Regions from separate parts of the Streptomyces flavalbus genome, predicted to be linked through region 2. Evidence: riboswitches for the same ligand, from Rfam matches in the RefSeq annotation. Region 2 holds a riboswitch; the other holds the start of a gene.
The links. A riboswitch is a leader RNA that binds a small molecule or an ion and turns the genes downstream of it on or off. The one in region 2 is predicted to bind glycine.
Positions count from the first base shown of each region.

Region 1: it holds a riboswitch for glycine, as region 2 does, so the genes downstream of both, gcvP (aminomethyl-transferring glycine dehydrogenase) here and gcvT (glycine cleavage system aminomethyltransferase GcvT) in region 2, are expected to answer to the same signal.

Region 1 is NZ_JBHTEB010000001.1:1,172,236-1,176,641, forward strand. Features, by position in the region: gene gcvP (aminomethyl-transferring glycine dehydrogenase) at 1-1,672, opposite strand, end outside; glycine riboswitch at 1,848-1,943, opposite strand; gene ACFQZ6_RS05125 (PRC-barrel domain-containing protein) at 2,094-2,435, shown strand; gene ACFQZ6_RS05130 (DNA polymerase IV) at 2,667-4,031, opposite strand; gene ACFQZ6_RS05135 (MerR family transcriptional regulator) at 4,125-4,406, opposite strand, start outside.
Region 2 is NZ_JBHTEB010000001.1:5,518,047-5,522,452, reverse strand. Features, by position in the region: gene ACFQZ6_RS24925 (enhanced serine sensitivity protein SseB C-terminal domain-containing protein) at 1-303, opposite strand, end outside; gene ACFQZ6_RS24920 (enhanced serine sensitivity protein SseB) at 414-1,181, opposite strand; gene ACFQZ6_RS24915 (AAA family ATPase) at 1,247-1,906, opposite strand; glycine riboswitch at 2,092-2,187, shown strand; glycine riboswitch at 2,188-2,308, shown strand; gene gcvT (glycine cleavage system aminomethyltransferase GcvT) at 2,352-3,470, shown strand; gene gcvH (glycine cleavage system protein GcvH) at 3,585-3,965, shown strand; gene glyA (serine hydroxymethyltransferase) at 3,980-4,406, shown strand, end outside.

The DNA of each region.
Region 1 (4,406 bases), 4.3 Mb from region 2:
CGAGCCGCTCCTCCAGCTCACGGATGAGCGTGAGGTAGCCCTCGGCCTGCTCGGCGGGCGCGAACGGGTGCAGTTGCCCGAACTCGGGCCAGGTGACCGGCTCCATCTCGGTGGTCGCGTTGAGCTTCATGGTGCAGGAGCCCAGCGGGATCATGCCCCGGTCCAGCGCGTAGTCCCGATCGGCGAGCCGCCGCAGGTACCGCAGCATGGCCGTCTCGGACCGGTGCTGGTGGAAGACCGGATGGGCCAGGAACTCGTCGCTCCGCAGCAGCGCCTCCGGCAGCGCGTCCTCGCTCCCCGCGTCCAGCGCCTCGACGTCACCCTCGACGCCGAAGGCGTCCCACACGGCGGTGAGCTGGGCCCGCGTGGTGGTCTCGTCGCAGGCGACCGAGACGTGGTCGGCGTCGACGAGCCGCAGGTTGACGCCGTTGTCCCGCGCGGCCTCCACGACGGCACCGGCGCGCCCGGGGACCCGCGCGGTGACGGTGTCGAAGAAGGAACCGTGCACGACCTCGACGCCCCCGGCGACGAGCCCCGCGGCGAGGAGGGCGGCGTACCGGTGGGTCCGCGCGGCGATGCCCCTCAGCCCCTCGGGCCCGTGGTAGACGGCGTACATCCCGGCCATGACGGCGAGCAGCACCTGGGCGGTGCAGATGTTGCTGGTGGCCTTCTCGCGCCGGATGTGCTGCTCCCTGGTCTGGAGCGCGAGCCGGTACGCCTTGTGCCCGTCGGCGTCCACGGAGACCCCCACGAGCCGCCCGGGCAGGCTGCGCGCGAACTTCTCCTGTACGGCCATGTAACCGGCGTGCGGCCCGCCGAAGCCCATCGGCACACCGAACCGCTGGGTCGTGCCGACAGCGATGTCCGCGCCCAGCTCGCCCGGCGACTTCAGCAGCGTGAGCGCCAGCAGGTCGGCGGCGACGGTGACGACGGCACCCAGCTCATGGGCCCGCTCGATCACGGGCGCGAGGTCCCTTACGGCACCGGAGGCGCCGGGGTACTGCAGGAGCACCCCGTTGATCTCCCGCTCGGCCACGTCGGCCGGGATGCCGTCGCTCAGGTCGGCGACGACGACCTCCACGCCGGTCGGCTCGGCGCGGGTCTGTATCACGGCGATGGTCTGCGGCAGGGCGTCCGCGTCGACGAGGAAGAGGCCCTTCTTGTTCTTGCCCATGCGCCGCGACAGCGCCATCGCCTCGGCGGCGGCGGTGCCCTCGTCGAGCAGGGAGGCGCCGGAGGTCGGCAGCCCGGTGAGGTCGGCGACGACGGTCTGGAAGTTCAGTAGAGCCTCGAGCCGTCCTTGAGAGATCTCCGGCTGGTAGGGCGTGTAGGCCGTGTACCAGGCCGGGTTCTCCATCACGTTGCGGAGGATGACCGGCGGCGTGAAGGTCCCGTGGTAACCGAGCCCGATCATGGAACCGAGCACCTGGTTGCGCTCGGCGAGCGACCGCAGCTCGGCCAGCACCTCGGCCTCGCTCCGCGCCTCCGGCAGCTCCAGCGACTCGGCGTTCTTGATCACGTCCGGCACGGCGGCGGCGGTCAACTCGTCGAGCGAGCCGTAGCCGACCTGCGCGAGCATCTTCGCCCGCGCTTCCTGGTCGGGTCCGATATGGCGCTGCTCGAAGGCGATGCCCCGCTCAAGCTCGGCGAGGGGAATGCGATGGGCGGTCATACGGAGGCCTCCATGGTCTGACACGACCTTCGGGGGACACCACGAGACGGGTGTCCCGACGGCCTCCCCCTCTGTCATCTCAACCTGAGAGCTTCACCGGACGCCCGCGGGCCTCCGGCTTTCACCGTCGGTGAGGGCGGACGCCGTCGACACCCGCCCTGCTTTCCAGAGTGACCTCGTCCGTGCGGTACGTGGGCCTGAGAGATTCCGGGGAGGATTTGCTCCTTCGGCGCCTCCGATGGTGTCTGGAGGACTCTCCCGCACGGGGTCAGCAGCCGTCCGCCAGCCTACCAGCGCGCACAAGACCGGGTCTTCGAGTGGCCGCCCTCCTCAAACTGCTCTTTCGTAGTAACCGGAGCAAAGCGCCCAGACCGCTACGAGTCACGCCGTAACGGTTGACTTGCGACCAGTTGGAGGGCCCGTGCAGACCGACATCGATCCGCGCAACCTGATCGGCCGCAAGGCGTTCGACCGCAACGGCGTCAAGATCGGCACGATCGACGAGGTCTACCTCGACGACGCCACCGGCGTCCCCGAATGGGCCGCCATACGCACCGGCCTCTTCAGCCGGGACGCCTTCGTCCCCCTGGAGCCCAGCGAACTCGTCGAAGGCGCCCTCCACATCCCGTTCGACCGCGCCCTGATCAAGGACGCCCCCGACTTCGGCGTAGGCCGCCACCTCTCCCCCGAACAGGAACTCCAGCTCTACCACCACTACGCCATGGACACGACCCCGTCCCCCACGGAGGAGGCCGAGGCGTAACCCCTGCCCGCCCGTCCACCCCACCCGCCTAGCCTGCGGGCAGCCGCACAGCCAAGGCGCCCCCACCCGACCCGCCCCCGTCTTAGCCTGCGGGCAGTCGTGCCGCTGGGGCGGCACGGGTGGGCGCTGGGGGCACCCCCTGCTCGAAGAGCTTGGGGGAGGCACCCCGCAGCGCCGGGCCGCGCACCCCACCCCCGGCCAGCACCTAGACGGCGCCCCCACCGACGCCGCTCACCGCACCGCCCCCGGCACTACCCCCGGCACCAGCGGCAACGGCTCCACCCCCACCAACTCCGGATCCCCGATCCGAAACGTCCGCACCCGCCCAGGCAAGGACCCCGGCGTCTCAAACCGCACGGTCACCCGCCCCACCCCACTCCCCTGCACCCACCCGTACCCGTACTCCGCATGACGCACATCGGCCCCCGGCACCCACCGCCGCTCACCCCCCTCCCCCTCCTGCCGCACGCGTTCCCCCTCCGGCTCCCCGTCCTCGACCCCCACCCGTTCCTCCGACTCGCCCTCCACCGCCTGCGCGAACAAATCCTCCTGCGTGTAATCCGCAAGCCCACTGACCCCCACCCCCAACAACCGCACACCCCCGGTGGTGTCCACCCCCTCCAGCAACCGCGCGGCAGCCTCCCGCACCACCACCGCGTCATCCGTCGGCCCCCGCAACGTCTCCGACCGCGTCAGCGTCGAGAAGTCGTACCGCCGCACCTTCAACACGATCGTCCGCCCGGACAACCCAGCCGCCCGCAACCGCCGCACACACCGCTCCGCGAGCCGCTGCACCTCCAGCCCCACCCGCACCCGGTCATGGATGTCCACGTCATACGTGTCCTCGACCGAGACGGACTTGGTCTCCCGCTCAGCCACCACCGCCCGCTCGTCCCGCGCCAACGCCATCGCGTACAGCGCCTGCCCGTGCGCCTTCCCCAGCAGCCGGACCACCTCGTCCTCACCCGCCTCGGCGATCTCCCCCACCGTGGTGATCCCGGCCCGCCGCAGATGGTCACCGGTCGCGGGCCCCACCCCCGGCAGCGTCCGCACCGGCATCGGCTCCAGCAGCGCCCGCTCGCTCCCGGGCTCGATCACCACCAGCCCATCGGGCTTGGCCTGCTCGGAGGCGATCTTCGCCAGCATCTTGGACGCGGCGAGCCCCACCGACCCGGTCAGCCCGGTAACCCGCCGTATGTCCGCCCGCAGCGCGCTCCCCACCAGCCGCGCCGACGCCTCGTCCCACGCCGCTCCCCCGGCCTCCAGGTCGACGAACGCCTCATCCAGGCTGAGCGGCTCCACCAGCGGCGACAGCGCCCGCAGCAACTCCATGACCTGCTCGCTGACCGCCCGGTAGAGCTGGAACCGCGGCACGAGGTACGCGGCGTTCGGCGCGAGCCGCCGCGCCTGTGCCATGGGCATCGCGGAGTGCACCCCGAAAACCCGGGCCTCGTACGACGCGGTGGCCACCACCCCGCGCGGCCCCAGCCCGCCCACGATGACGGCCTTCCCGCGCAGGCTCGGCTTCGACGCCTGCTCCACCGAGGCGTAGAAGGCGTCCATGTCGAGATGCAGGATCGTGGGCGCGGTTCTCACATCTCCGATGCTGCCTCACACCACTGACAACGCCCCACCCACGCACGGCGCAGCCGATCAGCCGGACCCGGCGAGCCCCACGTCGGACCCGTCTCACACCGCCCGGTTACGCCGCCGCGCCAGCTCGTCCGCCGGATTGTGCCCGACGAGTGTCTCCCCGGTGTCCACCCGCTCCCCGTGAAGCTGCGACAGCGCGTTCTCGACGTCCCGCCACACCACGCCGACCGCGATCCCGAAGATCCCCTGCCCGCCCTGGAGCAGCGCGTGGACCTCGTCGGACGAGGTGCACTCGTACACCGTCGCCCCGTCGCTCATCAACGTCATCCGCTCAAGATCCCGGAACCCGCGCTCCCGCAGGTGCTGTACGGCGCTACG
Region 2 (4,406 bases):
GTCGGGGTAGAGGGCGCGGGCGACGTCGATGCCGTCGATGACCTCGTACGAACGGTTCCAGCCGCTGGCCGACAGCTCCTGTGCGGAGGTGACGCACGGGGCGTAGCCGAAGCCGTCGACGTCCATGTTGCCGTACTGGGCGTCCGGGGAACCGGACTGGCCGTGCCACAGGAGCATCCAGATCCGGCCGGTGGAGGGGGTGGCGAGGGCGCGCAGGAGGGCCTCGTAGGCGTCGTAGCGCCCGGGTGTCACCTGGCGCAGCATGTGCTCGACCTGACCGGCCGCGGCGGTGCCAGCGCTCACCTTTTTACGCCCCTCTGTACAACGCCGATTCAGCTTGTGACCCTAGCGTAAGCCTCCGACGGCGGTGCGGGGCCGGGGCGTGCGCGGGTTGGCCGTCCGGCCCGGCGCGGCTACTGACCCGTTGTATAGAACGGCCGGACCTTTTCCCTCAGCCAGGTGATGACGGGGTCGTCGGAGACGTCCATCAGGACCAGGTTGACCGGCCACTTGACGGGGGTCCGGCCGAGGGCGCGGCCGAGGGCGTCCATGGGGCGCAGGCGGAGGTCGCCCTCCCACTGGGAGAGTTCGACGCCGACGAACATCACCGGATCGCCGGTCTCGACGGCGGCGAGGCAGCGGCGGGCGGTGCGGACGACGCCGGTGGCCTCGAACTCGGCGGACGCGGCGGCGAGGAAGTCGACGGGGTCGTCCTGCCAGTCGGGCTCGAAGAGCCGGACCCGGCCGCCGCTGGCGAAGCCGTCGAGCGGGGTGCGCCCGGCCCGGCACAGCTCGGCCACGGCCTGCGGCGGCAGCGGGACGCCGACCACGCCGTCCGGGTTGACGGCGAGGCCGACCTGCGGCGGCAGCCCGCGGGCGAACTCCACGGCGGGGGCGACGGTGAACGACATGTGCGCACCGGTGACCTGGCGGAGCTGCTCCTCGGAGCTGAAGACGGGGACGTACGCCTGGCCGTCGATCTCCAGGGTGGGCAGGTCGAGGGGGCCACTGTGCGGACCCCCGCCGTTGGGCAGCGGCACCCACAGGGAGCTGCGGCCGAGGACCTCGACGATGCGGGCCCCCGCCGAGGGCACGCCGAGGGAGGCGGAGAGCACCTCCTCCAGTTCGTTGCCGGGCCATCCGCCGTGCGGATGGGGGTGCGCCTGCGCCGGGATGTCCATCTGTTACCGCCTGCTCCGTACTGCCGTGTGGCTGGAAAGGCTAGCGGCACCCGTCGTGCGGTCCCTCACCCGGTGAAGCCGATGCGGCGCAGCGCGTTCGCCGCGTCCCGGTCAAGGAGGACCGCCGAGCCGCAGCCGTCGGGCAGTTCGCCGCGCTCCACCCGGCGCAGCAGCCGGGCGGCGGCGCCGCGGTGGCGCAGGAACGCGTACCGGGAGACGCCGCGCCCGCGTTCGCGCTGGCCCGCGAGGGCCTCGCGCGGGGTGACGTCGAGCATGACCAGGTGCAGGGCGCCGCCCCGGCGACGGGCGGCGCGGGCCAGCCAGCCACGCACCCACGCCTGGGTGCCGCAGTCGTGCACGACGACGGCCTCCCCACGGCGCAGGGCGCGGCGCAGCCCGGCGTAGTGCGCGGCGCGGACGAGGGGGCGGTAGACGGCGTACGGCAACCAGGACGGCGTACGGCTCTCCCAGCGGTCGCGGGCGTCCTGGGAGTCGATGCGCGTGGCGCGGACCGTGCGGCGCATCAGGGTGGACTTGCCGCTGCCGGGCAGGCCGGTGACGACGACGAGGTCGCGGGGGCCGAAGAGCAGGGCGTGCGGGCTGCGGCCGCCGCGCTCGCGCAGGTCGCGGACGACGGGTGCGGGCAGTGCGGGGGCGGTGGCCTGTCCGGGCAGTGCGGGACCCGAGGTGGTGGCGTACGCCGCCGTGGTCCTGTTCACCGTGATCGTCCTCCCCGTGGGCGGTTCACGTGCTCCCGCCCGTCGACTGTAAAGCGAAGGTAATACTGGGTCTCCCCAGTTTTCGTGCGCTTCCCGCAACAAGCCCGCTACAGAGCGCTGCGCACCGGTTCCCCCTGCCGCCCGGGGTCGATGCGTGCAATGATGTGCCCGCCAACTGCATACCGGCCGTTTGAATCCGCGCGGGAGAGTCCCCAGCCAGCCGCTGGGGCGCCGAAGGAGCAAGTCCCTCCCTTGAATCTCTCAGGCCCCGTTACCGCGCGGGCGAGGCACATCTGAAAAGCGGGCCGCCCCTGCCGGTGGCCCCACCCAAGGTGCAAGTCATGTCGTACGCGCCGCTCGCGCGCGGTCATGACGAACCTCTCAGGTTCCGATGACAGATGGGGAGGACCGACCTCGCCCCCGCCGTCATGCCCTGGGAGACGACCGACCGATGAGCAGTACCGAACCCCGCCGTACCGCGCTGGACGCCGTGCACCGCGCGCTGGGCGCCACCATGACCGACTTCGCGGGCTGGGACATGCCGCTGCGCTACGGCTCCGAGCGCGACGAGCACAACGCCGTGCGCACGCGGGCCGGGCTGTTCGACCTCTCCCACATGGGCGAGATCACGGTGACCGGTCCGCAGGCCGCGGCCCTGCTGAACTACGCGCTCGTCGGCAACATCGCCTCCGTCGGCGTCGGCCGGGCCCGCTACACCATGATCTGCCAGGAGGACGGCGGCATCCTGGACGACCTGATCGTCTACCGGCTGGCCGAGACCGAGTACATGGTCGTGGCCAACGCCTCCAACGCCCAGGTGGTGCTGGACGCGCTGACCGGGCGCGCCGCGGGCTTCGACGCCGAGGTGCGCGACGACCGGGACGCCTACGCGCTGCTCGCCGTGCAGGGCCCCGAGTCCCCGGCGATCGTGAAGTCGCTGACCGACGCCGACCTGGACGGCCTGAAGTACTACGCCGGGCTGCCCGGCACGGTCGCGGGCGTCCCGGCGCTGATCGCGCGCACGGGGTACACCGGTGAGGACGGCTTCGAGCTGTTCGTGCGGCCGGAGCACGCGGTGGAGCTGTGGCAGGCGCTGACCAAGGCGGGCGAGGCGGCCGGTCTGGTGCCGTGCGGGCTGTCCTGCCGGGACACGCTGCGCCTGGAGGCGGGTATGCCGCTGTACGGCAACGAGCTGACCACGTCCCTGACGCCCTTCGACGCCGGTCTCGGCCGGGTGGTGAAGTTCGAGAAGGAGGGCGACTTCGTCGGGCGTACGGCGCTGGCCCAGGCGGCGGAGCGGGCCGCGGCCAACCCGCCGCGCGTCCTGGTCGGCCTGGTCGCCGAGGGCCGCCGGGTGCCGCGCGCCGGGTACCCGGTCGTCGCCGACGGCGCGGTGATCGGCGAGGTCACCTCGGGCGCCCCCTCCCCCACCCTCGGCAGGCCGATCGCGATGGCGTACGTCGACGCGGCGCACGCGGCGCCGGGCACGGCCGGGGTCGGCGTGGACATTCGAGGCAGCCACGAGCCGTACGAGGTTGTGGCGCTGCCGTTCTACAAGCGCCGGAAGTAGACACACCGGGCGTCGGACCGTTGGCTGGACGTGCACGTGTCCGGCCTGCTCACCAGCGCCGCCAGCAGTCCCCCTCATCATCAGCACTCACCCTCGTACAGGAGAATTCAGGCCATGAGCAACCACCCCAAGCAGCTTCGTTACAGCAAGGAGCACGAGTGGCTGTCGGCCGCCGAGGACGGCGTCTCGACGGTCGGCATCACCGAGTTCGCGGCCAACGCGCTCGGCGACGTCGTCTACGCCCAGCTCCCCGACGTGGGCTCCACGGTGACCGCGGGTGAGACCTGCGGCGAGCTGGAGTCGACGAAGTCGGTCAGCGACCTGTACTCGCCGGTGTCCGGTGAGGTCACCGAGGTCAACGACGACGTGGTGAACGACCCGTCGCTGGTGAACTCGGCCCCCTTCGAGGGCGGCTGGCTGTTCAAGGTACGGGTCTCCGACGAGCCCGCCGACCTGCTCTCCGCCGACGAGTACGCCGCGCACACCGCGGGCTGAGGAGTCGTATCCGGATGTCTGTCCTCAACACCCCCCTGCACGAGCTGGACCCGGCGGTCGCCGCCGCGGTCGACGCCGAGCTGCACCGCCAGCAGTCCACGCTGGAGATGATCGCCTCCGAGAACTTCGCGCCCGTCGCGGTGATGGAGGCGCAGGGCTCGGTCCTCACCAACAAGTACGCCGAGGGCTACCCGGGCCGCCGCTACTACGGCGGCTGTGAGCACGTCGACGTGGTCGAGCAGATCGCCATCGACCGGGTCAAGGAGCTGTTCGGCGCCGAGCACGCCAACGTGCAGCCGCACTCGGGCGCGCAGGCCAACGCGGCGGCGATGTTCGCGCTGCTGAAGCCCGGCGACACGATCATGGGCCTGAACCTCGCGCACGGCGGGCACCTGACCCACGGCATGAAGATCAACTTCTCCGGCAAGCTCTACGACGTGG